DNA from 4 places in the Pseudoalteromonas sp. APC 3694 genome. Region 3 is predicted to be linked to each of the others. Evidence: predicted binding sites of a transcription regulator. Region 3 holds the regulator's gene; each other region holds the start of a gene.
What was found. The regulator sigma-54, encoded in region 3, starts transcription at its own class of promoters, with help from an activator protein. The targets are predictions, from matches to a motif close to GTTGGCACGNNNNTNGNNT.

Region 1 (8,174 bases), on a different contig from region 3:
CCACTTTTCACCACGGATCACTAAGTTACCATTGGGCAATACTCGCATCACATTGACCGATATATCACCAAACAAGCTATTTGACTGATTCGATCTAGAGTCACCTTTAAACGATGAATCACTGCCAATACCAAATTGGATACTATCGCCGCCAATATTAACTGGTAGTCCGCCTAAACCAATGACAGGGTCGAGGCTAGCATCTGTTTGTTTATCCGTTTCAGTTTTAGCTGCTTTTGATGATTGCGTTGATTCTTGCAGTTTAACTGTAATGATATCCCCGGTGCGTAAGGCTTTTTTGTCTGAATATAAATCGTTTGATAATTGTGTACTGAATAAAGAGCCAGTTGCTACCACTGGCTCCATATTAGGCTCAGGATACATAGGTGCATAGTAGGGATCGTCCTGCACTACTTCATTATTTTGTGTAGATACACAACCGCTTAACAGTAAAGTCCCTACTGCAAATAACATAATATTACGCATACAATCCCCCAAAACTATAATTGTTGATTGATGTAGCTCATCATTTCATCAACCGCTGAAATTACCTTTGAGTTCATCTCATAAACGCGCTGCGTTTCAATCAAATTCACCAACTCTTCGGTCACATTTACATTTGATGTTTCAAGTGAACCTTGAATAATTGTACCTAAGCCCTCAACCCCCGGGTTACCTTGAACAGGTGCACCACTTACTGCAGTTTCGGTATAAAGGTTTTGCCCTATAGGCTCAAGGCCCGACGGGTTAATAAAATCACTAATCGTGATCTGACCAATAACCACGTTTTCGGCCTGACCTTTAACGCGAACTGACACTTCACCATCTTGAGATACGGTGATCGACTGTGCATCGTCAGGTACATTCATTTCAGGCTGAACAACATAACCAGCGCCCGAGGTTACAACACGCCCGTCGCCGTCGGTAGTAAACTGGCCGTTACGCGAATAAGCAATATTGCCATCTGGTTGCAATACTTCAAAAAAGCCAGGACCTGAAATCATCCAATCTAATGAATTTTCAGTGGTGAGCATATTACCTTGCGAAAAGTTTTTTTGGTTAGCCACCACCTTAGTACCCGCGCCCAACATTAAGCCTGACGGCATTTCGGTGTCTTGCGATGAGCGACCGCCTGGTTGATTAATATTTTGGTAGAGTAAGTCCTCAAAAATAGCGCGGCTTTTTTTGTAACCCACTGTACTGGCATTCGCTAAGTTATTTGATATAACCGATATATCAGTTTGTTGAGCGTCAAGCCCTGTTTTACTTATCCATAATGCTGGATTCATAATAATATCCTCACGTTATAGTTAAACGATGCGCATCAGCTGTTCTTGACGTTCGTCAATCTCTTCAGCTGTTTTCATCAGTTTTACTTGTAATTCAAATTGGCGTTGGTGACTGATCATATCGACCATTTCATGCACAGGATTTACATTCGATTTTTCTAATGTGCCACCTAATACTTGTACATTGGCTGATGTTTCAACTATTTGGCCTGGTTTAGCTCTAAATAAGCCATCGTTACCCTTTTCGAGTGTAGCGTTGTTTGCATCAACTACTTTTAGGCGATCAACTTCTTCTAAAAAGTTAGCCGGTGCACCTTGAGGGCGAACTTGAATAGTGCCATCTTTGCTAAATTCAATTTTTTCAATCGGTACAGGTAATATGACTGGCCCACCTTCGCCAATAACTTGACGACCGTCGCTAGTAGTCAACATACCTTCAGCAGTTATATTTAACGAACCCACTTTTGTATAGGCTTCATTACCAGAGGCATCCTGAACACTCAGCCATGCGTTATCACTCATAGCAATATCAAGGCTGCGACCTGTTTCAACAACACCGCCCGATGCCATGTTTGATCCTGGGCGCTCCTGCATAGCAAAAACACGAGTCGGCAAACCTTCACCGAAAGCCTGCATTGATCGTGCTTGCGCAAAATCAGATTTAAACCCAGTGGTATTCGCATTTGCCAAATTATTGGCTTTAAGAGCAAGCCCTTGCATGCTTTGTTTAGCGCCAGATGCGGCTATGTAGACCATTTTATCCATAACATCGACTCATTAAGAAATCTATATATGGGTAAATGCAATATAAGTGCCAAATTAAATTAAAGCATGAATAAGATTTTAAGAGAGGAATAAAAAAGGCTGCACGTAGCAGCCTAAATAAATCAAAATATGATTATCTGATCTGAAGGATGTTCTGTTGAATAGTTGAGTTAACCTCAAGCGCACGAGAGTTTGCTTGGAAGTTACGCTGCGCACTAATCAAATCAACCAGCTCATTGGTTAAGTTTACGTTAGACTGCTCAAGAGCTGACGAATTAATGTTGCCTAGTGTGCCTGAACCTGGCTCACCCGCAATTGGTTCCCCCGAGGTCAAACTTTTTTTCCATGAAGTGTCACCTACTTGCTGTAGACCTTGCGAGTTTGAAAAGCGTACCATGGCAACTTGTCCCAAAAATGTTGAATCGCCGTTACTATAAGACGCCACTACTTTGCCGTCGGTGCCAATATCAATACCCGCTAAACGTCCTACTGTCGCACCATCTTGTTCAAGTGCTTTTACTTCAAAGCGACTTGCATATTGTGTTGGTACTTTATTGGCGGTTCCAGCCTGATCTCGCCAATTTATATCTATGTTAGCAGGAAAACTAGCTCCATTTGTTAACATATCAGATAACCCTGGTGTCCCTCCTCCACCGGCTACAATAGATAACGGATTAAATGTGTTACCTACATTAGGTGTTGTTGTGCCATTTACAGTTGTGGTCGAGGGTAAACCGCTCGAATCAAATTTAAACGTACTAATAGGCTCAAACGGAAGAGCTGCTGTTCCATCCTGTTCAACGCCATCACTACCAAAAGATTTGCCATCAAGCGTAGCATGTACATCCCATTGGTTTTCATCACCAGGGACTGATGGATCGTTCTTCACAAAGAAAAACTGAAGCACGTGAGGTTCACCCAAAGAATCATAAACAGTTGTTGATGTTGATGAATTGTATGTTGCGCTTTCAGTAGGATTAAAAGGAAGCGTTGGCGCATCTGCACGGGAGTCTAAATTAAATGAACTGTACACACTAGAGGTAGCACGTGGAGACCCGGACGAGTCTGGTATTTGTAGTGCTGAAGAGGTACTTAAGCTTACGGATGTTGTATCACCAGTTGCTTCGTCAACGGGGAACCCTTGTAAAAAATTACCCTTTGCATCAACAACAAAATTGTCTTTGTTTAATTTAAATGCCCCGGAGCGTGTGTAAGTAAAATCTTGAGCGCCTAAATCTTGACTCATGGCAAAATAACCCTCACCCGTAATCGCTAAATCAAGTGAGTTATTAGTAAACTGCAACGAGCCTTGGTGAAACTGCTGGGCAACCATAGTGGTTTGTACACCATCACCATTTTTCGTTTTACCGGCGCTAAATACTGATGATGCGTATACATCAGCAAATTCAGCGCGAGACTCTTTAAAGCCCGTGGTATTTACGTTGGCAATATTATTGGCGGTAACATCTAAATCTTTTTGTGCGGCAGCAAGGCCTGTTAATGCAATATTGAAGCTCATAATTAACCTCTAACCTAAAAAATATTTAGCCTATTGGCTAAAAAATACATAAAATCTATTACGCGATTTCTGCGACATCAGTCAGCCTAACCGCACCTTCTTTGGTATTAATAATAATGCCGCTTGAGCCATTAATATTAACACTCTCAATATTTTTGAATGTAGCTAATGGGAGGCTTGAAAATTCCCCATTTGTACTACCTTCGGCCGCTACATTGTATTCACCAGGAGGTAGACGCTCACCGTCTTCATTGGTACCATCCCATGCAAAGCGGATAGCTCCTGCAGGCTGAGTGCCTAAATCTATAGTTTTAACCAATTGCCCTGATGCATCTTCAATGCGAATCATTAAACTATCGACTGGCTTTTCAGCTACAACAGAACCTCTTGATTCACCCGACTCATTAAGCTCCAGTGTATCCGACTCCAACAAAGCTTGTTTGCCAACCAGTGTTGATGCTTGCAATGCTGAATTTGATGTCATCGACGCAGCTAAAGACTCAAAGTTAGAGTTTAAATTTGAGATCCCTTCAGCCATGGTAAAGTTTGTCATTTGTGCAATCATCTGATCGTTATCAGCTGGTTTGCTGGGATCTTGATATGACAACTGCTGTGTTAACAACGAAAAGAAATCTTCTTGGGTTAACGCATCACTCTCATCTTTTTTTGGCACTTGCTTATCTTGCCAACGTAAAGAGTCCATGTAGGATGAAGAAGTACTAATATCGTTACTCATGAGCTACCCTCAGTTACCGCTGACCTAACAGCAGTGTTTTACTTAACATTTGCTTAGCTGCATCAGCAACTTGAACATTTGTCTGATAAGAGCGAGAAGCAGAAATCATATTTGCCATCTCCTCAACAACATTCACGTTGGGTTTGTAAATATATCCATTTTCATCCGCACTCGGGTGATTTGGGTTATATTCGATTTGTAGTGGTTTATTACTTTCAACCACTCCTAACACTTTTACACCAACGGCAGAGCCCTGTGGGTTGCTTGCTGACGCTGACGCTTTTGTTAGCTCCGCAGCAAATACAGGTTGTCGCGCTCGGTACGTCTCATTTTGTGAAGAGCTAATTGTATTGGCATTAGAGATATTACTTGCCGTGGTATTTAATCGCACGTTTTGCGCGCTCATACCCGAACCTGCAATATCAAACACATTATATAAACTCATAATTAGGCTCCTTGACTACCGAGGGCTTTTTTCAGGCCTTTAAATTTACCATTAAGAAACTGGACACTGGCCTGATACTCCATAGCATTCTGTGTATACAAGTTCCGTTCCACTTGTATATCAACAGAGTTGCCATCACCTGTATCTGTTTGATTTGGCGTACGAAATAGTTCATTACTAGCTACACTACGGGTACCACCGGCAATGTGTTTTTCATTGGTTCTTACCATGGTATTGCCGCTTAGTTGGTTGGACTTTGCCGTTTTTAATGCTGAGGCAAAGTCGATATCTTTTGCTTTATAGCCGGGCGTATCAGCATTTGCGATATTAGTAGCGAGCATTTCTGCTCTTTGCGAACGGATCAACATCGCATGCGGATGCACGCCTAATGCTTTATCAAAACTGATAGCCATAACTACCTCCAAAAAATTGACTCAGTACCGATAAAGCAATAAATGAGCCAGCAGTGAAAATAGTGATGATAAAAACAAAAAACGACGCAATAGGCGTCGTTTAGAGGAGGGATAATATATTAATGAAGGTCATTTCTTTTGATAAATGATACCAGGGTTACAACGCACCATATCAAAGTCAGTACTTAAACCAGACATAGACTCCGACGCACCTAAAAATAAATACCCCTTAGGGTTAAGTGCTTGAGAGAATTGTGCAATTATTTTGGCTTTCACCTCAGGTGAAAAGTAAATTAAAACATTACGGCAAAATATAATATCGAACTTACCCATTAAAGCGTACGAATCGAGCAAATTTAAATGCCTAAAGCTCACTTGCTTTTTCAATGAATCAACCACTTTTGCCATACCATTGCCGCTGTCTTTAAAAAACTTTTTACGACGTTCAGCAGAGAGTCCGCGAGCCAATGCCAATGCATCATATTCAGCATGTTTACACATATCAAGCATGGTATTTGATATATCTGTACCAATTATTTGTGCACCCATTTTTAAAACACCAGGGCTGCTGGATTGAAACTCAGCAACCGACATCGCTATTGAGTAGGGTTCTTGTCCTGATGAGCTCGCCGCAGACCATATTTTTAATGGCCTATTTAACGTTTTAAACTCAGGGAATAATCTGGTTTTAAGTAACTCAAACGGATACTGATCTCTAAACCACAATGTCTCATTGGTTGTCATGGCATCAACAACGGCTGCGCGCAACTGGCGCTCATGCACACCGAGAGTTTTACTTACCAATTCAGACAACGATTCAACATTAAATCGAGACATTAATGGTGCCAAACGGCTCTTTACCAAATACTGCTTATTTTCACCTAAAACAATACCGCACTGTTGTTCTAAAAATAAGCGAAATTGATCGTATTCGTTTTGCTGCAAATCTTTATTAGTCAAATCAATAACACCTATGTTTATTAATCACGATGAACCCATTTATTAACGGCTGTTGCAAGCTCGTCTGGGTTAAATTTTGCAATAAAATCATCTGCTCCTACTTTTTCAATCATCGCTTGATTGAAAACACCACTCAATGATGTGTGTAAAATCACATGTAGTGGCGCAAGTTTAGGATTAGCTTTGATTTCTGCAGTCAGCGTGTAACCATCCATTTCTGGCATTTCTACATCAGAAATGAGTAGCCCTACTCGCTCTGTAATATCATTTACGCAATCGAGCTCTGCAATTTCTTTTAATCTTATTAAAGCTTCTTTACCATTTTTAGCCAACTCAATTGTTACACCTAATGGTTCCAATGCTCGTTTTACTTGATTTCGCGCAACAGCCGAATCATCAGCAATAAATACTATTCTCTCGCCTAAATCTTTTTGTATATTACCTTGCGAGGCAACATCATCGCTCACGGTAGTATTAACTGGGCAGATTTCGTTTAAGATTTTTTCTACGTCGAGTATCTCAACGAGCTCATTTTCAATTTCAGTGACGGCTGTTAAATAAGAATAACGACCCGCTCCTGACGGCGGTGGCATTATTTTTTCCCAGTTCATGTTAACTATACGCTCAACACCACCTACTAAGAATCCTTGCACTGTACGGTTATACTCAGCAATTATTATAAAGCCATCTTCGATGCTTTTTATTGGGCGCCCGCCTACGGCCATAGATAAATCAATCACCGAAATAGTTTGTCCACGAATATGTGCTACGCCACGGATATAAGTGTTAGATTTCGGCATGCTAGTCAATGGAGGGCATTGAAGAACTTCTCTTACCTTGAACACATTAATACCAAAGCGCTGACGCCCATTAAGCTTAAATAACAATAATTCCAAGCGGTTTTGCCCAACCAACTGTGTACGTTGGTTTACTGAGTCTAAAATGCCGGCCATTTAAATCTCCTAAGAAAACAAATATAAGGAACGATAATTGCTTTCAATTAATAAAGCGTCATAACACAACGGGGGCGTCTAAATTCTGACACAAAATATTTATACCCTGTTTGCAACCATAAGCATAGTCGAAACATTATGAGTTTATTCAAAAAAACCAGAAGATACAGTGTTTTTTATTTTCTTGCTAGCCTCTGCTTCGCTTTGCCACTAAAGGCACAAGTATTTAGTAAAGAGTTATTGCAAGAAATAGCTGTATCTTATGTTGCTCAAAAAGCAGTGACTACAAATGATAACAAAATACAGTTCAGTGCATTACCGTTAGATAGCCGCATACCTGATCGCCATTGTAACTCAGAACTAGCGCTAGCAACCCCAAGTGAGCCCCCATTTAATCGTCAGGTCACCATTCAGATAAAATGCAACGATAATGAGAACTGGGCACAATACGTGCACGTTAGAATCACTGAATCAGCACCGGTTGTAGTTGCAACTACTAACTTAGCACGAGGTGAAGTGATTACTCCATCCCATTTAAGTATTGATATGCGCCCTGTGCACTTTATACGTGTTCAGTATCTTGATGACCCTGCACTACTTATTGGTAGCCGCAGCAAACGTAATATTCGTGAAGGTATGCCAGTACTACTTAATCAAATTTGTATGGTATGCAAAGGCGACTCTGTCAACATTTTTGCCAACATTAAAGGGTTAAGAGTAAAAACCACGGGTGTTGCATTAGAGGATGGCACCTTGGGTGAACAAGTACGAGTAGAAAACAAAAAGACAGGTAAAGTTTTAAATGCGCGTGTAGATGGTGTAGAGTCAGTTCAGGTAAATATTTAATATAAATTTATGCTAAAGTATCTTTAATAAATGCCGATATGAAGGCATCAGTTGGGTAATAAATGGGCTTTTATTATGGTCGGTCAAGTAAATAAATCAAATCAACAACCGAGTGTTTTAACAAACACTCAACAGCAAAAAGTTGATTTAAAAAGAGATAATGCAAATACACAGGCTGCACAAACGCCTTCACCTAAAGCTGCAAGCGATTCGGTGAGCTTAACACCGCAAGCTAAGCAATTAAAATC
Region 2 (8,174 bases), on a different contig from region 3:
ACCTTAAATCGGTACCCGAGGCCAGTGAATCAAAAGGGTAACAGGTTAATAAATACAACCCTGATTGCTGCAAAAAATCGGTGTTGTGCTGATGAATTACCTCAACATGAGTCACTGAATAATGCTGCACTTGGCCATTTTTAAGTTGTAGAGAAAATTGCTCCCCCACTTTAGCGTTTTTTAAAAACGCAAAGTGGGTATCGTTGTGGCCAGCAATAAGTGCTCCTTGCGAATTACCAAAATCAGCCCCACCTAACTCCCCTGCTGGTAAAAAGTGGCTCGGCGCAAACGCTAAGTTTCTACCACTTGCACCATCAAGCACGGTTAGTCGTTTATTATGCTTTGGCCATATTATTTGTGCCACCGGGTAGCTATCAGCATAAAACCACGGCTTAATTTTTTTATTGGGCGATTTAAGGGTCGTTTGCCAAGCTTGCTCTATTAACACTTGTGCAAGCCACGCCTTTGCCTGCATGTATACACCATGGCCAAACAAGCTCAGCCCCAAGGCAAGTAAACCTATGCTTAGCCACTTTTTCATTTACAGCGCCTTACTAACAAAAGACCACCTAGAAGTAGTAATGCTCCAAACACAATATGTATTTTGCTTTGCCCATCAGTTTGCGGCAAGCGCATGGTCATTCCTTGTGGCATTAAATTAGCCACTTGTGTAGTTTGTTTAGCAACTTCTTTAATAGTGGTCTCTTCTATGGCAATAAACGCAGTAAATGGGCTAAGTAATTGATGCTCAAGCGCGAGCTGCTGCACTTGCTGTTTTACTTCACTTTGTTGGTTGTATAGCAATAATGACTTTATTTTTTGACGTGCCCAGAGCTTATCAATTCCTGTGGCTTTTGAGCTTGCTTGCGAATTAAGCTTAACCTTAAACTCCCCATGTGTTGTTTGCCCAGTAAAAGTAATTGCATCGGTAGTGTCTAATTTAATAGCTACCATAATAGGCTCAGCAAAATACAGATCCGGTAATGGGGAGGGCCAAAAATCTAAGCTATCTCCATTTGTATTTGTTAACGCTAAATTAGTCATCGCCGGGTGAGCGAGTTTATCAAACAACTGCTGCATTTTTGGCTGCACATCAAAGGTGCTACCAATAAAGGTATAAGACCCCTTACCTATATCAGCAGCGCGGCGCATAAAAAAGCGATTAGGTGCGCTACCAATACCGACGGTAAATAAGCGGCTATCACCTAAGGTATGCGCAATATGTTTAAATAACTGATCTTCGTTACTTACGCTACCATCGGTTAAAAATACCACTTGGCGTACAAACCCTTCAAACTGCGTACCATCAAGTACCGCATCAAGTGCGCCTTTTATTTCAGTTCCGCCATCGGCTTGTAAGTTATAAATAAAACGCTCTGCGCGACGTAAATTGAAGTCACTGGCAATTAATGGGGTCTCACTCATGGCTGCAACCTCATTATTAAAACTGACAATATTGAAGCTATCATCACTATCTAATAATGATAATGCGTAAAACAGCGCTTTTTTAGCTTGTTCAATAGACTGCCCATGCATAGATCCCGAGGTATCAACTACAAACACCATTTCACGCGGTAAACGCTGAGATTGAGTAAAACTATCGCTTGGCGGCATTAACATTGCTAACGCATACTGCTCACCATTTTGTGCTTGCTGAGTAAAAAGTGCAGCTTGCGCTTGCGCTATTTGTAGTGGCTTAAACTCAAGTACAAAGTCTCTATTTATGGCTTGCTGTGGTTTTAGCACAATGCTGTATTGCCCAAATGCAGGGTTTTCAATATTAACTTGATGGTACTTAGCGTTTATATCAACCAATTCTAAGCCTATATCCATGTTAATTGTTAAGCTTAAATCGCTGGCATTTGCCGCCTCATTGGTTTGTTTTGTGTAAACAGGGCTTAACCAACCCTGTGGAGTGAACGAAGGTGCATTAGCGTTTTTTATCGCATGCTTATCTTGATCATCGTTAACATCCCCTGTTATTGCATGATAGCGTGGCGTAATTGTAGTTGGAAAATGAATCGCAAAGATTCCGTGTTGGTAATCAATAATCTCTTGATACTCAAGCGTTATAGCTATTTCTTCTCCGGGCCCTACATTTGCCACATTTGTAATAAACATATTTGCACGTTGCTGTCGCAACAATGAAGCTTGTTTGCCTGCTTTTTTGGCAGCTTGGTACTGTTTTTCAGCTTGGCGTTTTTTTGTTATTTTACCTTTAATAACTCGCTCGCCAATGCGCATGGTCATTGCTTGCACGGCGCTTTCATCGGGTAAAGGAAATACATAACGTGCATTTACGGCAAAAGGGTTTTCATTTATGTAGTGCTGCGTAACTACAACACGATTAATTAGCCCTGTTAGGGTCATTTTTGCATCGCTTTTTAAAATAACCCCAGGGTTAACCGCCACTCCTTGGCTATCAAACAAGGATAGTTTTGGCGACTGTGCATGGCTTTTAAAGCTGGCTAAAAGCACGATGATAATAAAAATAAAAAGGCTTACCTTGGTAAGCACTTTGATGGGTTTACTCAACATAAATCACTCCCTCGAACACACGCTGTTAATTGCTTGCTGTTTGGTCAGTCGTTTGATTTAGCGCACGGGTAGTGAGAGTAACGCGTCTGTCAAAAAAGTTATCTTCAAGGGTGTTACTGTTTGCTATGCTTTGCTGCTCGCCAAACGCTTGTGCGCTTAAACGTGTATGGCTAACCCCCTGTTTAATTAAGTAACTTTGTACGGCGTTTACTCTGGCTTTTGAGAGTAATAAATTTGCTTGCTCTGCACCGCGCTGATCGGCAAAGCCACTTAAATCGAGTGCGAGTTGCGGTTGGCTTTTTAATAACGCTACCAATTGATCAAGCTGCTTGGCAAAATGAGGAGCAATATCGCTAGAGCCTGTTTTAAATTGCACTGTCATCGCCAATAAATTATTAAGTTGTGATTGGGTTAGTTGCTCATTTTGTTGCGCCAGTAGTTCAAGTTGCGCCTCTAGGTGACTGTTATGATTAATTACATGCTGGTAGTCGTTGGTTTTCTCTGCCATTACAGTTAAAGCTTGCTGCTGCTCAGCAATGGTTTGCTCAGCCACCTTGGCATCGCCAATCAAACCACCAGCAAATGCGCCTACAAACGCGCCGATTGGCCCACCAACAACACCACCAATAATGGCACCGGTGCTCAGGCCAACAATTGTTTCTTTTTTTGCTTCTTTTGATGGGGTATCCGCAGCAAATACTGGTGTACAAAAAGTGCTAACAAGTGTGAGTGCGATTAATGTTTTCTTCATGGTCTATTCCTTACTATTAATAATGGTTGGCAAGCTATTGGTTGGCACTTGCTTTGTATTGGTAATTTCAATAGCTGTATTAAAACACCATGAAGTGGCAATAAAGGGGAGTAAAAATGGCAAACTGCTGAGCAATTGTGGCAAAAAAATGGCAATTGTGTTTTTAACCTTACTTAGCGCAAAAACTTCGCTATAGTGCGCCTAAGTCAATATGAGTAATTAAAAAATGAAAAAAATAGCTATCGTTGAAGATGAAACTGCCATTCGCGAAAACTACATAGAAATGCTGAGCGCTCAAGGCTATCAGGTAAGTGGTTATGAAAACCGCCCTCAAGCAGAAGTAGCTTTTAAAGAAGCACTCCCCGATTTAGCCATTGTTGATATTGGCTTAGGCCATGAAATAGATGGCGGCTTTTTACTGTGCCAAACACTGCGTTCACTTTCTAAAACCTTACCAATTATTTTTTTAACCGCTCGCGACAGCGAAATAGACACCGTATGCGGCCTGCGCATGGGAGCCGATGACTACTTAACCAAAGATATTAGCTTAGCGCATTTAGCCGCGCGTATTGGTGCGCTATTTCGCCGCATGGAAGCATTAGAGCAACCCGCCGATGCCAACGCATTAATAATTCGCGGTCAACTAACACTCGACACGCAACGCATGCAGGTGCTTTGGCAGCAACAGTTGGTTGATTTAACCGTAACTGAGTTTTGGATGCTGCATTCACTCGCCCAACGACCTGGCCACGTTAAAAGCCGTAATGAGTTAATGAGCGATGCTAAAATTTATGTAGACGACAGCACCATTACCTCTCATGTAAAACGCATTCGCAAAAAGTTTATAGCACTCGATAGCCAGTTTGACTGCATTGATACCGTGTATGGCATGGGTTACAGGTGGGAGCAACCCACATGCTAAGATTTGGCCTACGCAGTAAATTTATTCTACTTTCATGCTTTTTGTTTTTGTTGCCATGGTTAGGCTACGAATACGTATGGGAAATGGAAAAGTTTTTACGCCAAGGTCAAGAAAAAACGCTCGTAGGTACTACACGCGCACTGGCAACGGCCCTGCACGAACGCCCCGCTTTATTTGACGAACAAACCAACTTTTTAGAGCAAGTTGTAAAAGGCCGCGATCTCTATGCTTATAATTTAAATAGTCCAATTCAACTCGATGGCAAACTCAGCGACTGGGACGCTTACCAATCGCTATTTTGGCTTTATGACAAACGCTACTTACAAACAGCCAATGATAACCATCCACTGAGCAACTTATCATTTAGCCACATGGTAGGTAAGTTTGATAATTACTTATATGCTGTATTTAAAGTCACAGATGACACTGTAATTTACCGTGCTAAAAACAGCCTCAGCATTACCAATAACGATTACATAAAAATTGGCCTAAAAAACCCTGATGGACAATTTAATACTTATATTATTGCTCCGCGCCAAGATGGCTGGGTCAACGCATTTGATGCCAACAGTAAAATGCCTTTTACTAAAATTCAGGGTTTCTTTAAAAAAACTGACACTGGTTACAACCTTGAGCTGCGCTTTCCTTTGAGTATGCTTGGCAATAAACTGGGATTTGCCATTGCCGATGTTGATAGTAAACAACCAAACCAAACCCCTAGTATAATGTCTACATCGAACTTAAATAACCCGAATGATTTAGGTTCGGTACTGGTGCCCTCCCCTGAAATAAACCGTATATTAAAAGGCATGGGACACAGCGGCAGTCGCATATGGGTGGTCGATAATCATCACCGTGTATTAGCGCAATCGGGCAGTATTCAAAATGCCGATGGCGTATGGGCCGATGGGCTAAAAAATCAAGCGCCAAAAACCGCATGGCAGCGCTTTGAACAAGCCTATTTACATCCTTTGTATTATAAAATTTTAACGCGTCCTGAAGATGAATTTATAGATACCTTACACGATGTAGCTTCAATGCAAGGCGCTCATTTAGCCAAAGCACTGAAAGGTCAACCGGCCTCGTCGTGGCGACTCACCCCCGACAATAAAGCGGTGATTTTATCGGCCGCGTATCCTATTTGGATTGAGGATAAGGTTATTGGGGCTGTTATAGCCGAAGAAACCACCAATGGCGTGCGCACACTGCGTAATAAATCGCTGGAAAAACTGTTTAATGTGATTTTGGCGGTTATGCTGATTGGTACTGTGACTTTATTCTTTTTTGCCTCACGTATATCAAGCCGTATTAGGCGACTGCGAGACACAGCAGAGCAAGCCATTGATGCGCAAGGACGAGTAACAGGTCATATAAATTACAGCGATGCCAATGACGAAATTGGCGACCTGTCGCGTAGCTTTTCAAATATAGTGAGCCGACTTGGTGGCTATACCGATTATTTAGAAAATATGTCGTCGCGCTTATCTCACGAGCTGCGCACACCGGTTGCGGTTGTCCGTTCATCTCTTGAAAACTTACAAAGCTTGCAGCAAAGTGAACTGAGTCAAAAATACCTTGAACGTGCCAGCGAAGGGGTTGAGCGTTTAGGGAAAATAATTACCACTATGAGTGAAGCCACCCGCCTTGAGCAAAGCATTCAAAGTAATGAGTCTGAGCCGTTTGATTTACAAAAAGTGATTAGTGGTTGTATGCAGGGCTACCAACTTACTTACCCTAACCAGTTATTTACACTCAACATTTGCCAAAGCACACTGCCAATGCAAGGTGCCCCTGAATTTATCGCGCAACTGCTCGATAAGCTAATTAATAATGCCTTGGAATTTAGTGAAGCCAACACCGCGATTGAAGTCAGTCTGAAGCAAAGCGAAAACAAAGCAACATTAACAGTAAGTAATACAGGTACTTTATTGCCTGAGGGGCTTACTGAACATATTTTTGATTCTATGGTTTCGGTGCGCAGCCAGCAAATGCAGCAACAACCGCATTTAGGTTTAGGACTTTATATTGTCAGGTTGGTGTGTGATTACCATAACGGTACAGTAACAGCACACAATAATGAGCAAGACAATGGTGTGGTGTTTACCGTGAACCTGCCTTTAAATAATTAAACAAAAAGCGGTTTAATTATAAACCGCTTTATTTTAAAGCTTTGCAGTTACAATTTAATTCACACTCAAGTGTAACGATTCACTTTTAATTCATTCGCTCAGTCTTAGTCTACTCACCTAGGAGGAGTCAAAATGAAAGAGTTACTAGAACCCGAAGAAATAGAGTTTATTCTCGATTTATATCGTCCTAATGCAGCCAATAACCATGCTCAACAGGGCGCGACTAAAAAGCACAAGGTAAGTAATAAACAAGCCATGCAAGCTGAGGTTTTAGCTCGTAGTGCTTAACTACACAAACCTTACAAGTTAGCCATTAAGCTGTAAAAACGCTTTAATACAGTCTATTTCTGCCTGCTTGACCGTTTCGCCTATTTCAGGGCCCTTTTTGCCGCTTTTAAGCGCGTCTTGCACTATCTGTTTTTTATCCATTTTTTGTAGTTCGTTGTGAATAGCACGTAATTTAGCGGCTTGTGGATAGGGCTTATCCACTAGCGTTTCGCCTCGTCCTTGTGCATCACACTGGCACGCTTGAGTAAAGGCAATAAAACGCTCTGGGTGCACTAGTGCATTTAAATTAGTGACGATTAATTTATGAATGGTTTGCGGCCTTAATTGTTCAAGCGTGTGACAAAGGGTATGGTTATCGCTGGTGAGCACGCCGATATCGCGAAAGCGATTAGGCACTTTTAGCCGCTCACAAAAGGCCTCAACCACAGCAACCCCTTCACGTTCATGGCCGCGTAAATTCCCCTGTTTTTTGTAACTGAGCGCTTTACCAAAATCATGAGTTAAAGCAGCAAACCGGGTTTCTAGGTTAAAGTTTAAATCGGCTGCTCGTCTAAGGACTAACATAGTATGGACAAAAACATCGCCCTCGGGATGATGATTTGCTGGCTGCGGAGTGTTTTTCATCTGTTCAATTTCAGGAAAAATACCTAAGCCATCTAATGCTTGAAAATAAAGCTCTGGATGCTTTTCACCAAGCGCTTTTTCTGTTTCAAGCCAAACTCGCTCTGGCACTAAATGTTCCAGCTCGCCTTTATTTTTAAGCTCCTGCATTAATGCAGTAGTACTTGGATGAATAGACCATTCACTACCATAACGGGCTAAAAAACGGGCAATACGTAATACCCGAACAGGGTCTTCTACAAATGCCTGGGTGGTATGGCGCAGTATTTTATTTTTTAAATCAGCTTGACCATTAAAAGGGTCAATAATAGTGCCGTTTTCATCTAGTGCCATAGAGTTAATGGTTAAATCTCGGCGTGCTAAATCTTCTTCAAGAGTTACGTTTGGGCTGGCATCCACCACAAAGCCGGTATAACCTTTACCACTTTTACGCTCAGTGCGCCCTAGTGCATATTCTTCTTTGGTTTTTGGGTGCAAGTAAACGGGAAAATCACTGCCAATAGGTAAAAACCCAAGCGCTTCCATAACCTCTGGCGTTTCACCAATAACAACGTAATCGTTATCTTTTGATTGTATGTTTAGCAGTTTATCTCGTACTGCTCCGCCAACTAGGTAAACTTGCTTTAAGCTTTGTTGCACTTTATCCCCAACCACTACTTTTAAGGTTTTCTTTGATGTTAATCATACCTAATCGCAATTTAAAAATCAGCGTTGTTTGCCAAGCTTTAGTAAGCTCATTACAATAGTGCATTATTTTTTAATACCTAACAGCGAATGAAAAACCACTCAGCAAAAAAAGAACTTATGTTACTGCCCATCCTTTTGGTGGTTATTATTATGTGTGTTGCAGGGCATTTCTTGCTGCAGGCTAATTTTCAAGACAGCCATTTGGTTGAGTATTTGTTAGCTGCAATCCCATTTGCTA
Region 3 (8,174 bases):
GGCACCAGCTTACCTGAACTTGCAGCTTCAATTGCAGGTGTACTTAAAAATGAAGATGACTTAGCGCTGGGTAACATAGTTGGTTCGAATATTTTTAATATTTTAGCGGTATTACCGCTGGCAGGATTAATTAATCCATCGGTTATTGACGCATCAGTAGCTAACCGTGATGTTATTATTATGATTGGCGCAACCTTGGCGCTAATTGCTATGTCATTGAACTTTAGAGGTCAAAGACGTATCAATAGAATAGAAGGTGGCTTGCTCATCGTCGCATTTATGATTTACCAAGGTTATATTTTTAGTCAAGTAGGATAGCCCATGGCAACGCTAAACTTTATTCAACAAGGGTTACGTGTTCTAGAGATTGAACGCCAAGCACTCAGCGATATTACACAATACGTTAATGAAAGCTTTAACCAAGCCTGTCAATTAATGTATGACTGCTCAGGTCGTATTATTGTTATTGGCATGGGTAAATCAGGCCATATTGGTAACAAAATAGCCGCCACTCTTGCCAGTACCGGCAGCCCCGCATTTTTTGTTCACCCGGGTGAAGCAAGCCATGGTGATTTAGGAATGATCACAGCAAATGACGTGGTTATCCTCATTTCAAACTCTGGTGAAACCAGCGAAGTACTTAATATTATTCCAGTATTAAAGCGCATTGGTGCCAAAATGATTGCCATGACAGGCAACCAAGGCTCAACCATGGCAACATTGGCAAATGTGCATGTGTGTATTAAAGTTGAACAAGAAGCCTGCTCATTAGGCTTAGCACCTACTGCAAGTACCACTGCCACACTCGCTATGGGTGATGCCATGGCGGTGGCATTATTAGAAGCACGCGGCTTTACTGCTGATGATTTTGCACTATCGCACCCTGGTGGTAGCTTAGGCAAGCGATTACTCTTAACTCTTAAAGATGTTATGCACAGCGGTATTCACACGCCTATTATTAATGAAACGCAAACCATTAAAGACGCCTTAATTGAAATGTCAGCCAAAGGGCTTGGCATGACCGCTATTATAAATAGTAATCAGCAATTATCGGGGTTGTTTACCGATGGTGATTTACGCCGTATTTTAGAGCAACGTATTGACATTCATAGCACTGAAATTAATGTTGTGATGACCAAGTCGTGTACTACAGCTACCCAAGAGATGCTCGCGGCTGAAGCGTTAAATATTATGGAACAAAAACGTATTAATGGTTTAATTGTAATTAATGAGCATAATCAACCGATTGGCGCACTAAATATGCAAGACTTACTTAAAGCCGGAGTGCTATAAATGCAATTTGAAGATCTCTATCAACCGCTAAGTGATGATGCAAAGGCGCGCGCAAAAAAAGTAAAGCTATTAATTTGTGATATTGATGGTGTATTTTCTGATGGCCGTATTTACCTTGGAAACCAAGGTGAAGAACTCAAAGCATTTAACACCAAAGACGGATTTGGTATTAAAGCCCTGATTAACAGCGGTTTTGAAGTCGCCGTAATCACTGGGCGCCATTCTCATATAGTGCAGCAACGTATGAGCAGTTTAACCGTACAACATATATATCAAGGCCAAGAAGACAAGCTTATAGCCTATCAAGAATTAAAACAAAAATTAGCGCTTAGCGATGAGCAAATTGCTTATATAGGTGATGATGGCCCAGACATGCCAGTAATGGAGCAAGTCGGTTTTGCGGTTGCCGTAAACGATGCTCATCCACTTATTAAACGTTTATCACATTATGTAACCCAACTGCCCGGCGGTTTTGGGGCGGTAAGAGAGCTGACAGACTTACTTATGCTCGAAAATAACAAGCCACTAACTAGCCAAGGAACGAGTTCATGAATGTAGCGCGCATTATACTGAGCGTTTTATTCATAAGCTGTATGGTTTGGCTCTGGTATCCTTATTTTACTAAGGTTGATATTACTGCAAGCGAAGAAACACAAGTTATTGCTAAGCCTGATTATACCGCTATTGAGCTAAAACAAACGGCTTATAATGAACAAGGTAAAGTGAGCCATAAGGTAACTGCGGTAAAAATGGAGTTGTATCAACAACTCGGTTTTACCTTTTTTGAAAAGCCTATATTCACTTTATACAACGAGCAGCAAACATGGCGTATTAACGCCGATGAAGCCACCCTCTACGACGACCGTCAACTGGTGTTAGAGGGTAATGTAACCGCTCAAAACTTAGTAGATAACGCCATGATCGATACGATCACCGCCCAGACCATCAATGTTGATATAAAACTATTAACCATGCAATCACAGCAGCCTGTCGTTATTACAGGACCTAATTTAAAAATCACAGGTAAAGGCCTTGAGGCCGATTTAAAAACCGAGGTGATTAAACTTATTAACCATACGCGAACCCTATATTATGACCAATAACCTATTTAAAATTTTAATTGTTCCCTCACTATTAATTGCTTTTAACAGTAATGGCGCTGAACCTGCTGAAGCCCCCGCTGCTAATCAAATTTCAATTAGTGCAGATAAGCAAGAAGGTCAATTAAAAGAAAACGTAGGCATTTTTGAGAAAAATGTTGAAATTATTCATGGTAATCGCCGTATCACAGCTGACCGTTTAGAAGTGCATAAACGCGATGACCTAGGCGATAACAAACAGTTATTAATTGCCACAGGCAGCCCTGCATATTTTGAAGAAACACAAGCCGATGGCACCATAATGAGCGCCAGTGCGAATGAAGTGCGTTACGATGTGTCGCTGCGTTTTTTAACCTTAATCGGCGATGCAAGCATTGCTCAAGCAGGTCAAAAAATAACAGCTAAAAGTATCACTTACGATATCGGGCAGCAGTTAATTAGCGCAGAAAAAGACGAAAACTCAACAGACCGTGTACACACTATTTTAGTGCCTGTTGAAAATAAAAAAGAAGATGATAAAGGCCAACCATGAGCACATTAAAAGCAGAGCTATTAGCTAAAAGCTACAAAGGTCGTGAAGTTGTAAAAAACGTTGGCCTAGAGGTTGAAGCTGGCAGTATTGTGGGGTTACTTGGCCCTAATGGTGCAGGTAAAACCACCACTTTTTATATGATTGTAGGCCTTGTCCCTAGTGATAAAGGCAAAATATCAATTGATGATAAAGATATTACTTTATTACCGATGCACAGCCGAGCGCGTTTAGGGATTGGTTATCTACCGCAAGAGTCGTCTATTTTTAGAAAGCTGACTGTTTATCAAAACTTAATGGCTATCTTAGAAACACGTAAAGAATTAAATAAACAACAACGCGAAGATACCTTAAATAATTTACTTGATGAATTTAGCATTCAGCATATCCGCGACAGCCAAGGTATGGCCTTATCAGGTGGTGAACGTCGCCGCGTTGAAATTGCTCGCGCGTTAGCAGCAAACCCTAAATTTATCCTTTTAGACGAACCCTTTGCGGGGGTTGATCCTATCTCAGTATTAGATATTAAAAAGATTATAGAGCATCTTAAAAACCGTGGCATTGGCGTACTTATTACAGACCATAACGTGCGCGAAACACTTGATGTTTGTGAAAAAGCCTACATAGTTTCTCATGGGGAGTTAATTGCATCAGGCACTCCTGAATACGTATTAAACGATAAAACAGTACGCGATGTTTATTTGGGCGAGCAGTTCAAGCTCTAATATGTGTGTTATTACACTAAGCATCTGCTAAGATTAATTATACTTAGGTCTGTTGACCTTTCAAGGTTGAATTTTCAGCAGTTTGTTTGGTATTTAGGCAAGGCAGAGTCTATGTGGTGTGATATTCCCCATAAATAGGCGATAACGCAGCATCAATGCCAAACAGGCGCTGCCCTTCGGGTTCTGCCTAGGGACGATTTACTCTTTGTTGCCTACATGGATGTAGGTAAGGAGCGTGAGCAGGACGCGGAAGCTTTGCTCGGTTTTGACTTAGCCCACTAGGTTACAAACCTCGCGCCGCAATTAAACCGCCCCTAGTTTGAACAAATTTTAATCCGTAAAGGTCAACAGACCGTAATTTAAAAGGATTGTTAGAGATACATGAGGCAATCATTACAGCTGCGCATGGGCCAGCAACTTACAATGACTCCACAGTTGCAACAAGCAATTCGCTTATTGCAACTCAGTACATTGGATCTCCAGCAAGAAATTCAAGAAGCGCTCGATAGCAACCCCTTGCTTGAAGTTGAAGAACATGATTACAGCGAAGACACTGCAGGTAAAAACGAACAAAAAGCCGATAACGATGACTTAACGCTAAGTGCCTCAGCTGACGATAAACCTAGCGAGTATGAGCAAGATAGCGGCGAAGCAATGACCAAAGACACCATTAGCGATGATATGGCTATGGATGTTACTTGGGATGAATATATGAGCGCTGCGCCTGCCTCTTCATCGGGTCCAATGCCAGAAGATGAATCTATTTATCAAGGCTCTTCGACTGAAACGCTGCATGAGTATTTAATGTGGCAACTTCAACTGACGCCGTTTAGTCCTACCGATGAAGCGATAGCTATTGCAATTGTAGAAGCTGTGGACGACTCAGGGATTCTAACCCTTAGCTGTGAAGAAATATTAGAAAGCTTTAACCAAGAAAACGACGGCGAAGATGAAGTTGAACTTGACGAAATAGAAGCGGTACTAAAGCGTATTCAACTATTTGATCCAGTGGGAATAGCCGCGCGTAGTTTACAAGAGTGCTTGTGTATTCAGCTAAATCAATTTGATAAAGACACACCTTTTTTAAACGAAACAAAAATGATCTTAACCGATCATATTGATTTACTTGCTGCACGTGACTATCGCACGTTGATGAAAAAAACAAAGCTTAAAGAAGATGAGCTAAAAGAAATCATGACGTTGATTCATACGCTCAGCCCAAAACCGGCAGACACTATTGTTAGAGAAGAGTCTGAATACGTTATTCCTGATGTGTCGGTTAAAAAAGTTAAAGGTCGTTGGGTAGTTGAATTAAATCCAGATAGCATGCCTAAGATCAGAGTAAATAGCCAATATGCAGCTATGTCGCGTACGGTTAAATCAAGTGGTGATAGCCAGTTTATTCGCTCGCACTTACAAGAGGCTAAATGGTTTATAAAAAGCTTAGAAAGTAGAAATGACACGCTACTTAAAGTAACCAACTGTATTGTGCAGCAGCAACAGGCCTTTTTTGAACACGGCCCTGAGGCTATGAAGCCTATGGTGCTTAACGATGTGGCTGAAATGGTGGAAATGCATGAGTCGACTATATCGCGTGTTACTACGCAAAAATACATGCATACACCACGTGGCATTTTTGAGCTTAAATATTTCTTTTCAAGCCATGTAAGTACTGAAAATGGTGGCGAATGTTCATCAACAGCAATACGTGCATTAATTAAAAAATTAATCGCTGCAGAAAACTCAGCTAAACCATTGAGTGATAGTAAAATTGCAGATATATTGGCAGAGCAAGGAATTAAAGTAGCGAGGAGAACCATTGCAAAATATCGCGAATCTCTAGCTATTCCCCCGTCTAATCAACGTAAAAGTTTGATTTAAGGCGTACAACAAAGAGGAAAATGTTTATGCAACTGAATTTAACTGGTCGCCATGTAGATATTACCGACTCGCTTAGAGACTACGTAAATAGCAAATTTTCGAAGTTACAGAGGCACACTGATCACATAACGAATGTGCACGTTATTCTCGATGTAGAAAAACTAAACCAAAAAGCTGAAGCAACCGTTCATGTTAGTGGCGCTGAGATTTTTGCTTCTACTGAGCATCAAGATATGTATGCCGCTATAGACTCGCTCATTGACAAGCTAGATCGTCAAGTAATTAAACACAAAGAGAAACTTGCTCGACACTAACACTATGAAACTAAGCTCACTTATCTGTCAGGACTGCAGTAAAGCTGCGGTCCTTTTTAATAGTAAAAAAAGAATTTTAGAATTTATCAGTGAATTGGCTCACAATAAACTGCCCTATTTAACACAACAAGATATTCTTAATGCATTAACTGCAAGAGAAAAGCTTGGAAGCACAGGCATTGGTCGAGGCATTGCTATTCCACATGGTCGCATGAGCGGTGCTCAAGAGCCCCTAGCTTTGATTTTAGTGAGCGAAACAGCTATTAATTTTGATGCGATTGATAACCGGCCGGTTGACATTTTTGTCGCGTTAATTGTTCCCGATGGCGATAATCAGCAGCATTTGAAGACGCTAGCCACGATTGCTGATAAGCTCAATGATAAAGAATTTTGTAAACAGTTACGCGCCGCCAAATCGGATAGCGAACTGTATCAGGTTATCGTCAGTCAATCGTAGTAATAAAGAAAGGTGATAAATGGAATTAATAATTATAAGCGGTCGTTCAGGCTCAGGTAAATCTGTGGCGTTACGCGTTGTGGAAGACTTAGGTTATTATTGTGTAGACAATATTCCTCTTAATTTATTACCATCATTAGTGCGCAGCGTTTCCGACAGTTATAATAAAATTGCTGTGAGTGTTGATGTGCGTAATCTACCTAAAGAGCAACAGCAATTTAATGAAATACTCGAATATTTACCTGGTTTTACTAAACCAACGGTATTTTATTTAGACAGTGACGATCAAACATTAATAAAACGTTTTTCAGAAACGCGACGTCTCCACCCTTTATCTATTGATTCTTTGCCGCTTGATTTAGCCATAAAAAAAGAAAAACAACTACTTGATGTATTGATTAACCGTGCTGATTATATGATTGATACCACGGATTTAAGTGTGCATCTGCTTGCTGAATCTATTCGTGAAAAAATACTCGGAAAAAAAGATAAACAACTGATCATTACCTTTGAGTCATTTGGTTTTAAACACGGCATCCCTAAAGAAGCAGATTACGTATTCGATGCCCGTTTTTTACCAAACCCGCATTGGGAGCCTGAACTTAAGCCACTTACGGGGCTGGACCAACCAGTAAAAGACTACCTAGCAAGTCACAGTATAGTGCAAAAATTTACATGGCAAATTCAAACATTTGTGCAAACATGGCTGCCGCATTTAGAACGAAATAACCGCAGCTACTTAACCATTGCAATTGGCTGTACCGGTGGGCAACACCGCTCTGTTTATTTAGCGCAAACCATTGCTGAAAGCTTTGCAATGAGTCATCCTAATGTAAAAATTCGCCACCGAGAACAAGAATAAAATCAAAGCTTGCGAGAACATGTCATGCGCTTAGAAAATACATTTTTAATAAAAAACAAATTAGGATTACACGCTAGAGCGGCGACAGTATTAGCTCAGCTTTCTGTGCAATTTGATGCCACAATCACTTTATTTCAAGATGACAAACAAGCCGCTGGCGATAGCGTGCTGGCACTTATGTTACTCGAAAGCAGCCAAGGCAAAGAAGTTAAGGTGGTATGCGAAGGCCCCGACGCTGAGCCTGCACTTAGCGCAATAGGTGAGCTCATCGACCAACGATTTAATGAGCAAGAATAAAAAAGTTCATTATTAACTCATCATCCTAAGCTTAGGTTAATAGTGGTTGAGTTAGTTTGCTCACATAAAGTAAGATAAACTAAAATTGAATAGCATTTATACCCTTCCAGCATGTAATACAATTTAATTAAGGACGCCAATGCCTGAAGCTTTAGAACAAGATATTCCACTACAACAGCTAAAACAGGTGACTAAGTCACTAAATAGTGGTCAATTTGTTCAAGTTAGACGCATGCTGGCAAAAACGGCGCCTTGTGATACCGCACTTCTTTTAGAATCATCCCCGCATAAAATTCGCCGTATGCTCTGGCAGCTTGTTGATCCTGATGTACAAGGTGATGTGCTTGAAGAGCTTTCTGAAGATGTACGTTTGGGCATTATTGCGCAAATGGCACCCGAGCACATTGCTGCTGCAACCGAAGACATGGGCCATGATGACTTAGGGGAAGTACTACGTAGCCTACCTGACACTGTTTATAAAGACGTTGTTAGCGCTATGGATATTCAAGATAGAGAACGTGCAACGCAGGCTTTATCGTATCAAGAGCGCTCTGCTGGCGCATTGATGAATATAGATACCGTTACTATTCGCCCCGATGTGACTCTAGATGTGGTACTGCGTTATATTCGCTTACGCGGCGAATTACCTGAGGGTACAGATGACTTATATGTGGTTGATGAAAATAACTGCTTTTTAGGCGCCCTATCGCTGAGCA
Region 4 (8,174 bases), on a different contig from region 3:
CAATGAGTAACACTATTTTAGTTGTAGAAGATGACGCCGGACTTCGTGAAGCATTAATTGATACGCTTGAAATGTCAGGTATAGCCTGTATGGCGGCCAATAGTGCAGAGCAAGCCATGGTGCTACTAAAAAAAGAAGTATTTTCATTGGTGGTCAGTGATGTACAAATGGGCGCAATGAGCGGCTTGGATTTATTACGTAGTATTAAATTAAATTACCCTGATTTACCCGTACTAATGATGACGGCCTACGCCACTATTGATGATGCTGTAGAGGCAATGCGTTTAGGCGCGATTGATTATATGGCTAAGCCATTTGCACCAGAAGTGCTATTGAATATGGTGAGTCGTTACTTACCAGAAAAAGAAAAAGAAACAGACGGGCCCATTGTCGCCGATCCTAGTAGTATTCAATTACTCGAACTTGCCGGTAAAGTTGCTCGATCAGATGCCAGTGTGATGGTGCTTGGCCCAAGTGGCTCTGGTAAAGAAGTACTGGCGCGTTATATTCATGACAAATCAAAACGCTGTAACGAACCGTTTGTAGCGATTAACTGTGCGGCTATTCCTGAAAATATGCTCGAAGCCACTTTATTTGGTTATGAGAAAGGCGCGTTTACCGGTGCTATTCAAGCTTGCCCTGGTAAGTTTGAACAAGCACAGGGCGGTACTATTTTACTTGATGAAATCACCGAAATGGATTTAGGCCTGCAAGCCAAGCTGTTACGTGTACTACAAGAGCGTGAAGTTGAGCGTTTAGGTGGTCGTAAAACCATTGCACTGGATGTACGTGTGCTTGCCACAAGTAACCGAGAGTTAAAAGAAGCGGTTGCTGAAAACCAGTTCCGCGAAGATTTATACTATCGACTCAATGTTTTCCCACTGCTGTGGCGACCACTGTGTGAGCGCCCAGGGGACATTATAGTGTTGGCTAAACATTTGATTGAACGTCACTTAAGTAAAAGCAAAGAGCCAATGGCGTATTTAGATAGCAGTGCAGAGCAAAAACTGCTTAGCCATAGCTGGCCCGGTAACGTACGCGAACTAGATAACGTTATTCAGCGAGCATTAATTTTACGCAGTGGGAATAGTATTGATGAGCATGCTATTTTTATCGAAAATCTAGCCCCAACGCATTTTGTGGCAGAAACTAAAGCTGACATTGAGCCTGTAAAAAGTAGTCTCAGTAACGCTTATTATGATGAAAAAGCAGCGCCTGTAGATGAGCAAAAAAATGATTTGTTAGCCGTCGATACTGGTAGTTACAAAGATGAGCTTAAAGATAAAGAACATCGTATTATTTTAGAAACCTTGGCACGCTGTCAAGGAAAGCGTAAAGAGGTCGCCGAAACCTTAGGTATTAGCCCGCGTACTTTACGCTACAAATTAGCACAAATGCGTGATTTAGGTATTTCCCTCCCAGCATAACCCCCATAAGCCCTAAGTTCAATCACTTGAATTTAGGGCTGTCAAAACTCTGACTGCTTAATTATTTTACTTAAAGCGTTGTTTTAATTGATTTTAATTTTTGGCATGTTTTGTGCATTATTCTCTTTAAGAGTTTACTGCATTATCAGAGACAATTATGAAAATTCAAAACAGTGCTTTATTTCAAGAAATGCAATCAATGGCTGCAGAGGCCACACGTAGTAATCAAGTTAATAACTTGCCAACGCAAGTGCAATCAACCTCTACAGCACAGTTTGGTGACATGTTGAGTAATGCCCTTAATACAGTGCATGAACTTCAGCAAGACGCAGGGCAAAAAGTAAAAGCGGTAGAGAATGGCGACAGAAGCGTGTCACTTGCCGAGGCTATGATTGCTTCGCAAAAGTCTTCTGTGGCATTTGAAGCTACGGTACAGGTTCGTAATAAGCTTGTTGAGTCTTATAAAGAAATTATGAACATGCCTGTTTAATTAGGTAGTGGAGAATTATTGTGGCGCAATCTAATCAATCTACAGATCTGGCACTTGCTGATGGCATGATGGAGCAAAGTGAAAACGAAGATCAACAAGAGCAAAAATCAGGCTATTTCAGTGCCCTTGGCGGTGTTGATGTTTTACGTCAAATTACCCTGATTGTTGCATTAGCTATTTGTTTAGCCATTGCTATTTTCGTTATTATTTGGGCTCGTCAGCCAGATATGCGCCCTTTAGGTAAAATGCAAACTGAAGAGTTAATAGAAACACTCGACTTTTTAGATGCACAAAAAATTGACTACCAACTTGATGGCAATGTGGTCTCGGTGGATGAAACTGAATATCAAAATATCAAGTTATTGATGACCCGTGAAGGTTTAGATCAAGGGCCTACATCAGGTAGCGACATTATTATGCAAGACATGGGGTTTGGGGTAAGCCAACGTTTAGAACGTGAGCGCCTTAAACATGGCCGTGAGCAACAACTTGCCCGTACTATAGAAGAGCTAAATAATGTTACTCGCGCCAAAGTATTGTTAGCTATTCCCAAAGAAAATGTATTTGCCCGTAGAGAGAAAAAACCCTCTGCGACTGTTGTACTTACTCTTAAACGCGGTCGCTCTCTAGATGGCGAAGAAGTTGACTCGGTTGTTGATATGATAGCTTCAGCGGTACAAGGGCTTGAGCCTTCGCGCGTTACTGTGACCGATCAAAATGGTCGTTTATTAAATTCAGGCTCGCAAACCTCTTTAGCTGCACGCTCGCGTAAAGAATACGATATAGAACGTAAACGTGAGCAAGAATACCTAGAAAAAATCGACAGTATTTTGATCCCCGTGGTTGGATTAGGTAATTACACCGCACAAGTAGATTTAAGTATGGACTTTAGTGCGGTAGAAGAAACACAAAAACGTTACAACCCAGATTTACCTGCGGTAAGAAGTGAAACGACCTTTGAAGAAAATAATATTGGTGGCCTAGCGGTTGGTATTCCAGGCGCGCTGACTAATCAGCCACCAGTTAACTCAACTATTCCTGAAGATGCGATGGCGGGCGGTGCAGGCACTGCAACCTCACCGAGTAGAACTCACAAAGAAGCCACTCGTAACTATGAACTCGATACCACTATTTCACATAAGCGTCAGCAAACTGGAGTGATCCGCAGAATAAGCGTCTCTGTTGCGGTTGATTACCTGCCTACGGTGGGTGAAAATGGTGAAACAACTATGACGCCACGCTCGGTTGAAGCCCTGTCAAATATTCGTCGCTTGTTACAAGGTGGCGTAGGCTTTGATATGCAACGGGGTGATGCTCTTGAAGTAGTAACCGTACCATTTGTTCGTGAAGACTCAGCGCTTGATTTTGAATTGCCTTTATGGGAACAAGACTGGTTTATGAAAATGTTGCGCTTAGTGTTAGGTGCGCTGGTTATTATTGTACTGATATTAGCTGTTGTTAAACCTATGCTTAAACGCTTAATTTACCCAGATAATACACTTGAAGAATACGATGAAGACTCTCTTAGTTCAGGTGTTGACCTTGGTGACAGCACATTAGATATGCTAAATAATGACTTTGATTCTGCTTCTGTTGGCTTCTCTAGCGATGGTACACTACGCTTACCAGACCTACATGGCGACGAAGACTTGCTCAAAGCGGTTCGTGCGCTTGTAGCCAATGAACCAGAACTATCATCACAAGTAGTGAAAGCGTGGTTAACAGAAGATGACTGATCAAGAACAAAAACAACTACCAGCGGCGTTTGATGTTGATAAGCTCGATGGTGTAGATAAAGCGGCGATATTATTGCTGAGCTTATCTGAAGAAGATGCAGCGCAAATCCTAAAGCACTTAGAGCCAAAACAAGTGCAAAAGGTCGGTATGGCCATGGCGGCAATCGATGATTTGTCACAAGCTAAAATTAGCGCGGTTCATAATTTATTTATTGAACAAATTCAAAGCTTTAGTACGATAGGTTTTCAGTCTGAAGACTTCATCAAAAAAGCACTTACAGCCGCATTAGGTGAAGATAAAGCCGCCAGCTTGATAGACCAAATAGTGATGGGTTCAGGCGCTAAAGGCCTTGATTCATTAAAATGGATGGACTCTAAACAGGTGGCTAACATTATTCGTAATGAGCATCCACAAATTCAAACAATTGTTCTCTCTTACCTAGAGCCTGAACAATCAGCTGAAATTTTAGCGCAATTTACTGAAAAAGTGCGCCTAGATTTAACCATGCGTATTGCCAATTTAGAAGAAGTACAACCAGCAGCTTTACAAGAATTAAACGAAATTATGGAAAAACAATTTGCTGGTCAAGCAGGCGCACAAGCTGCGAAGATGGGGGGCTTAAAAGCGGCTGCAGATATTATGAACTACCTCGATACCAATGTTGAAGGGCAGTTAATGGATTCTATCCGTGAGCATGACGAAGAAATGTCGCAACAAATTCAAGACTTAATGTTTGTCTTCGAAAACTTAATGGATGTAGACAACAGAGGCATTCAAGCAATCCTGCGTGAAGTGCCGCAAGATGTATTAATGAAAGCCATTAAAGGGACCGACGATGCCCTTAAAGAGAAAATTTTGGGTAACATGTCAAAACGTGCCGCTGAAATGCTCGCTGATGATTTAGAAGCTATGGCTCCTGTGCGCATTAGTGAAGTAGAAGCGGCGCAAAAAGAAATTTTATCAACAGCACGTCGCCTTTCTGATTCAGGTGAAATTATGCTTGGTGGTGGCGGTGGTGAGGAGTTCTTATAATCTATGAGTCACTCTAAAGGTCGCCCATTACATGCAGATGAAGCTGATGAGTTATTAAAAAATTGGCCAATTCCTGATGTTGCTCCCGATGAGCGAAGTTTTGGCAATCGCTCTACGGCTTATGGCACACCCTTAGCCGAGCTATACCGTAAAAAAATAGCAAAAGAACAAGTAGAAGAACCGGAAGAACCAGAGCTGCCTTCATTAACTATGGTAGAGCTGGAGCGTATTCGCCAAGATGCCTACGAAGAAGGCCTTAAACAAGGGCACGAACAAGGCTATATAGATGGCTTTGACAAAGGCGTAACCGAGGGTAAAGAGGCGGGTTACAAAGAAGGTGTAGAGCTGGGTAAAACACAAGGTCAAGAAGACGTTAAACCATTAATTGATGAGCAGTTGACCAGCCTGCGTGGCTTACTAGATAGTTTAAGCGACCCGCTTAAAAAAGTGGACGAGCAAGCAGAAAGACAGCTGGTACAGCTAGCCACTATGCTCAGTGAAGCGATTATTTATCAAGAAGTAAAAACATCACCTGATATTATTTTACATACTTTGAAAAAAAGTATTGATGCACTCAATGCAGAACAACAGAAAGTTAAAATTCATCTTCATCCAGATGACTTAACGCTAATAAAAACCAGTTATGGTGAGCAAGCTATTGAAGATAATCATTGGCAACTAATTGCAGAACCCACTCTAGAGCGGGGCGGTTGTGAAGTTAAAACAACGTTATCATCTTTAGATATGACCTTGAAAACCCGTATCAAAGAAACATTGGATAGCTTTTTGCATAACAGTGGTATCTAACTTTTTATTGGCGTGTCATGTCTGTGAGCGATACTTCATTAAGCGAACGCTTATCTCAATACCAACGGCATATTAAAATTCCAACGCCTGCGGTTGCGGGCGTTTTAACCCGTGTGGTTGGTTTAACACTGGAAGCCAAAGGTTTGCGCGCTCCGGTAGGCAGCCAATGTAAAATTGAAACAATGAACGGCTTTGTTGACGCTGAAATTGTTGGTTTTAACGATCAAACTTTGTATTTAATGCCTAACGACCACATTTCAGGCGTACTGCCTGGTGCGCGAGTTATCCCCCAAGTTAATGACACAGGTTTGCCTGTTGGCATGAGCTTACTTGGTCGAGTGGTAGACGGCTTAGGCAGACCTTTAGATGGCTTAGGTAAAATTAATGCAGAACATACACTCAAATTTGCTCAAAATGCAATAAACCCACTGGCACGGCGCCCCATTAGTAAACCTATGGATGTGGGGGTGCGGGCTATTAACTCAGTAATTACGGTAGGCCAAGGTCAGCGTATGGGTTTATTTGCAGGCTCTGGTGTGGGTAAATCAGTATTATTAGGCATGATGACCCGAGGCAGTGAAGCCGATGTGATTGTGGTGGGTTTAGTCGGTGAGCGTGGTCGAGAAGTAAAAGAATTTATTGAAGAAATACTGGGTGTTGAAGGGCGTAAACGTTCAGTTGTTGTTGCAGCCCCCGCTGATGCCTCACCATTAATGCGATTAAAAGGCTGCGAAAGTGCGGTAACCATTGCAGAGTATTTTCGAGATCAAGGTTTAAACGTGTTGTTATTACTCGACTCGGTGACGCGTTATGCTATGGCACAGCGTGAAATCGCGCTGGCTGTGGGTGAGCCCCCTGCAACAAAAGGCTACCCACCTTCAGTATTTGCTAAATTACCTGCGCTGGTGGAAAGAGCGGGTAACGGCGGGGAAGGGCAAGGTTCTATTACTGCCTTTTTTACCGTACTGAGTGAAGGCGATGACATGCAAGACCCGATTGCTGATGCTGCACGTGCCATACTTGACGGGCATATTGTTTTATCGCGTGATTTAGCCGACAGCGGCCATTATCCTGCCATTGACATAGAAAAATCGATTTCTCGAGTTATGCCTCAAGTGGTGTCTGAATCGCACATGCAACAAGCTCGGGTGCTTAAGCAAGTGTATTCAATGTATCAACAGAACAAAGACATGATCACCTTGGGCGCTTATCAAAAAGGCAGTGATCAAATGCTCGATCAGGCAATAAACATGATGCCAAGAGTGAACGCATTTTTACAACAAGGGATGCGTGATGTGATTAGTTATGATGATGGCCTTCAAGGGCTAGCGCAATTATTAGGACAAGCATAATGGCAAAAAATAAACTGCATTTGTTGCTCAGGCTTGAAAACGAAAAAGAAGAAACGTTACGCATGAGCTACTTGCAAGCTAATCAAAATTTGCAAGTAAATCAGCAAAAGCTGCAGGGCTTAAATGACTTTCGACTTGAATACACGCAGCAACTTCATATTAAGGGGCAGTCGGGTTTATCAAGTGCCGGATTTAGTCAGTATCATGCATTCATTGCTAAGATTGAAGAAGCGATACGTCAACAAGCAAGCACTGTTAACACTGCAAAGCAGGTGGTTAGCCAGCGTAAAACCTTGTGGTTAAAGCAACAAGTAAAAGCGAAAGCGGTTGCTAAGTTAATTGAAAAACAACAGATAAAAGCGGATATGTTGGCCGCTAAAAGTGAGCAAAAAATGCTCGATGAATTTTCCTCTAATCAGTTTTATCAAAGGCATAAAGCACTATAAGGTAGGCATGCTAATTGCTTAGATTCTACAAGAGCAATGATTTTTAGGATTGTGCGGTGGGCTGTTGCCGCTTTTATTAGGTGATTTATGGCGATAAATGATATTTCAATGTTAGCGGTATCTGAGCAAGACTCATACTTAGTTAAAAAAGACAGTGATAAAACAAAGCTAGATAGCAGTAATGATGCTGGCTTTTTTGATCAATTAGCCCTTGCTAACCAAGCTTCTGAAACACACAGTACGCAAGCTAAAGCGCCAAACAAACAATCAGCAGATCAACAATCCGATCTAAAAGGGCAAAGTAGCGAAGAAAAGCCTTTGAGCGGTGAAGATATGCTGGCGCAAATTAATGCGGCACAAGTCATCGATACCTCAGTAAAAAATAACCCCCATGGTGGTGCGCAGTTAATAGACAAAGACGCTGTTAAAATAAACGCTAAGCCTGAAGATAAGCTGGCACCTATTATTATTAATTTACCAAGTGATGAAATTGTTGATGATACGGCCATTGTGCAGTCACAAAAGACTGTAGGTTCTGAATCAGCAAGCAAAACTGCAGCTGAGTCTTCACAGCTTGACACGAAACCTTTAGCTACAGCTGCCCCAACCGGACAGTATGAGGCTGTTACAAATGAACTCGCGGCTGCTAAACCATCGGATAAGCCGACCGAGACTATGAACATTAAAGCATCGCTAGATGCTTCCGTTTTGGCGCTGTTATCAAAAGATGATAATGCCATTAAAGCAGATAAATTATTGACAAATTTAACACCTGCTCAGCAAGGTGAATTAGCCACTGAGCTTAATGCGATGAGCAAGCCAATTAATAAAGATAATCTAGCGGATTTAAAGCAATTACTCAGTAAGTATGTGAGTGAAAGTG

Region 1: QMA00_RS00460 (flagellar basal body rod protein FlgF) is a predicted target of sigma-54. The motif match lies at 2,090-2,108, and genes of this name have one in related genera.
Region 2: pdsR (proteobacterial dedicated sortase system response regulator) is a predicted target of sigma-54. The motif match lies at 3,330-3,348, and genes of this name have one in related genera.
Region 4: fliE (flagellar hook-basal body complex protein FliE) is a predicted target of sigma-54. The motif match lies at 1,527-1,545, and genes of this name have one in related genera.

The regions. Positions count from the first base shown of each region.
Region 1 covers NZ_JASDDE010000001.1:88,465-96,638, forward strand. The annotation lists gene flgH (flagellar basal body L-ring protein FlgH) at 1-486, opposite strand, end outside; gene flgG (flagellar basal-body rod protein FlgG) at 501-1,289, opposite strand; gene QMA00_RS00460 (flagellar basal body rod protein FlgF) at 1,311-2,054, opposite strand; gene flgE (flagellar hook protein FlgE) at 2,188-3,573, opposite strand; gene QMA00_RS00470 (flagellar hook assembly protein FlgD) at 3,632-4,309, opposite strand; gene flgC (flagellar basal body rod protein FlgC) at 4,323-4,754, opposite strand; gene flgB (flagellar basal body rod protein FlgB) at 4,757-5,167, opposite strand; gene QMA00_RS00485 (protein-glutamate O-methyltransferase CheR) at 5,297-6,127, opposite strand; gene QMA00_RS00490 (chemotaxis protein CheV) at 6,148-7,080, opposite strand; gene flgA (flagellar basal body P-ring formation chaperone FlgA) at 7,219-7,926, shown strand; gene flgM (flagellar biosynthesis anti-sigma factor FlgM) at 8,002-8,174, shown strand, end outside.
Region 2 covers NZ_JASDDE010000006.1:28,618-36,791, forward strand. The annotation lists gene QMA00_RS03660 (DMT family transporter) at 1-41, shown strand, start outside; gene QMA00_RS03665 (class GN sortase) at 1-541, opposite strand, end outside; gene QMA00_RS03670 (marine proteobacterial sortase target protein) at 538-2,538, opposite strand; gene pdsO (sortase-associated OmpA-like protein PdsO) at 2,564-3,289, opposite strand; gene pdsR (proteobacterial dedicated sortase system response regulator) at 3,516-4,211, shown strand; gene pdsS (proteobacterial dedicated sortase system histidine kinase) at 4,205-6,340, shown strand; gene QMA00_RS03690 (hypothetical protein) at 6,473-6,628, shown strand; gene QMA00_RS03695 (multifunctional CCA addition/repair protein) at 6,647-7,888, opposite strand; gene QMA00_RS03700 (hypothetical protein) at 8,024-8,174, shown strand, end outside.
Region 3 covers NZ_JASDDE010000056.1:12,314-20,487, reverse strand. The annotation lists gene QMA00_RS15565 (calcium/sodium antiporter) at 1-318, shown strand, start outside; gene QMA00_RS15560 (KpsF/GutQ family sugar-phosphate isomerase) at 322-1,293, shown strand; gene kdsC (3-deoxy-manno-octulosonate-8-phosphatase KdsC) at 1,294-1,845, shown strand; gene lptC (LPS export ABC transporter periplasmic protein LptC) at 1,842-2,396, shown strand; gene lptA (lipopolysaccharide transport periplasmic protein LptA) at 2,386-2,925, shown strand; gene lptB (LPS export ABC transporter ATP-binding protein) at 2,922-3,647, shown strand; gene QMA00_RS15535 (RNA polymerase factor sigma-54) at 4,029-5,528, shown strand; gene hpf (ribosome hibernation promoting factor) at 5,555-5,842, shown strand; gene ptsN (PTS IIA-like nitrogen regulatory protein PtsN) at 5,847-6,299, shown strand; gene rapZ (RNase adapter RapZ) at 6,319-7,161, shown strand; gene QMA00_RS15515 (HPr family phosphocarrier protein) at 7,186-7,458, shown strand; gene mgtE (magnesium transporter) at 7,598-8,174, shown strand, end outside.
Region 4 covers NZ_JASDDE010000001.1:63,963-72,136, reverse strand. The annotation lists gene QMA00_RS00385 (ATP-binding protein) at 1-6, shown strand, start outside; gene QMA00_RS00380 (sigma-54 dependent transcriptional regulator) at 3-1,427, shown strand; gene fliE (flagellar hook-basal body complex protein FliE) at 1,585-1,917, shown strand; gene fliF (flagellar basal-body MS-ring/collar protein FliF) at 1,938-3,653, shown strand; gene fliG (flagellar motor switch protein FliG) at 3,646-4,686, shown strand; gene fliH (flagellar assembly protein FliH) at 4,690-5,493, shown strand; gene fliI (flagellar protein export ATPase FliI) at 5,511-6,845, shown strand; gene fliJ (flagellar export protein FliJ) at 6,845-7,291, shown strand; gene QMA00_RS00345 (flagellar hook-length control protein FliK) at 7,379-8,174, shown strand, end outside.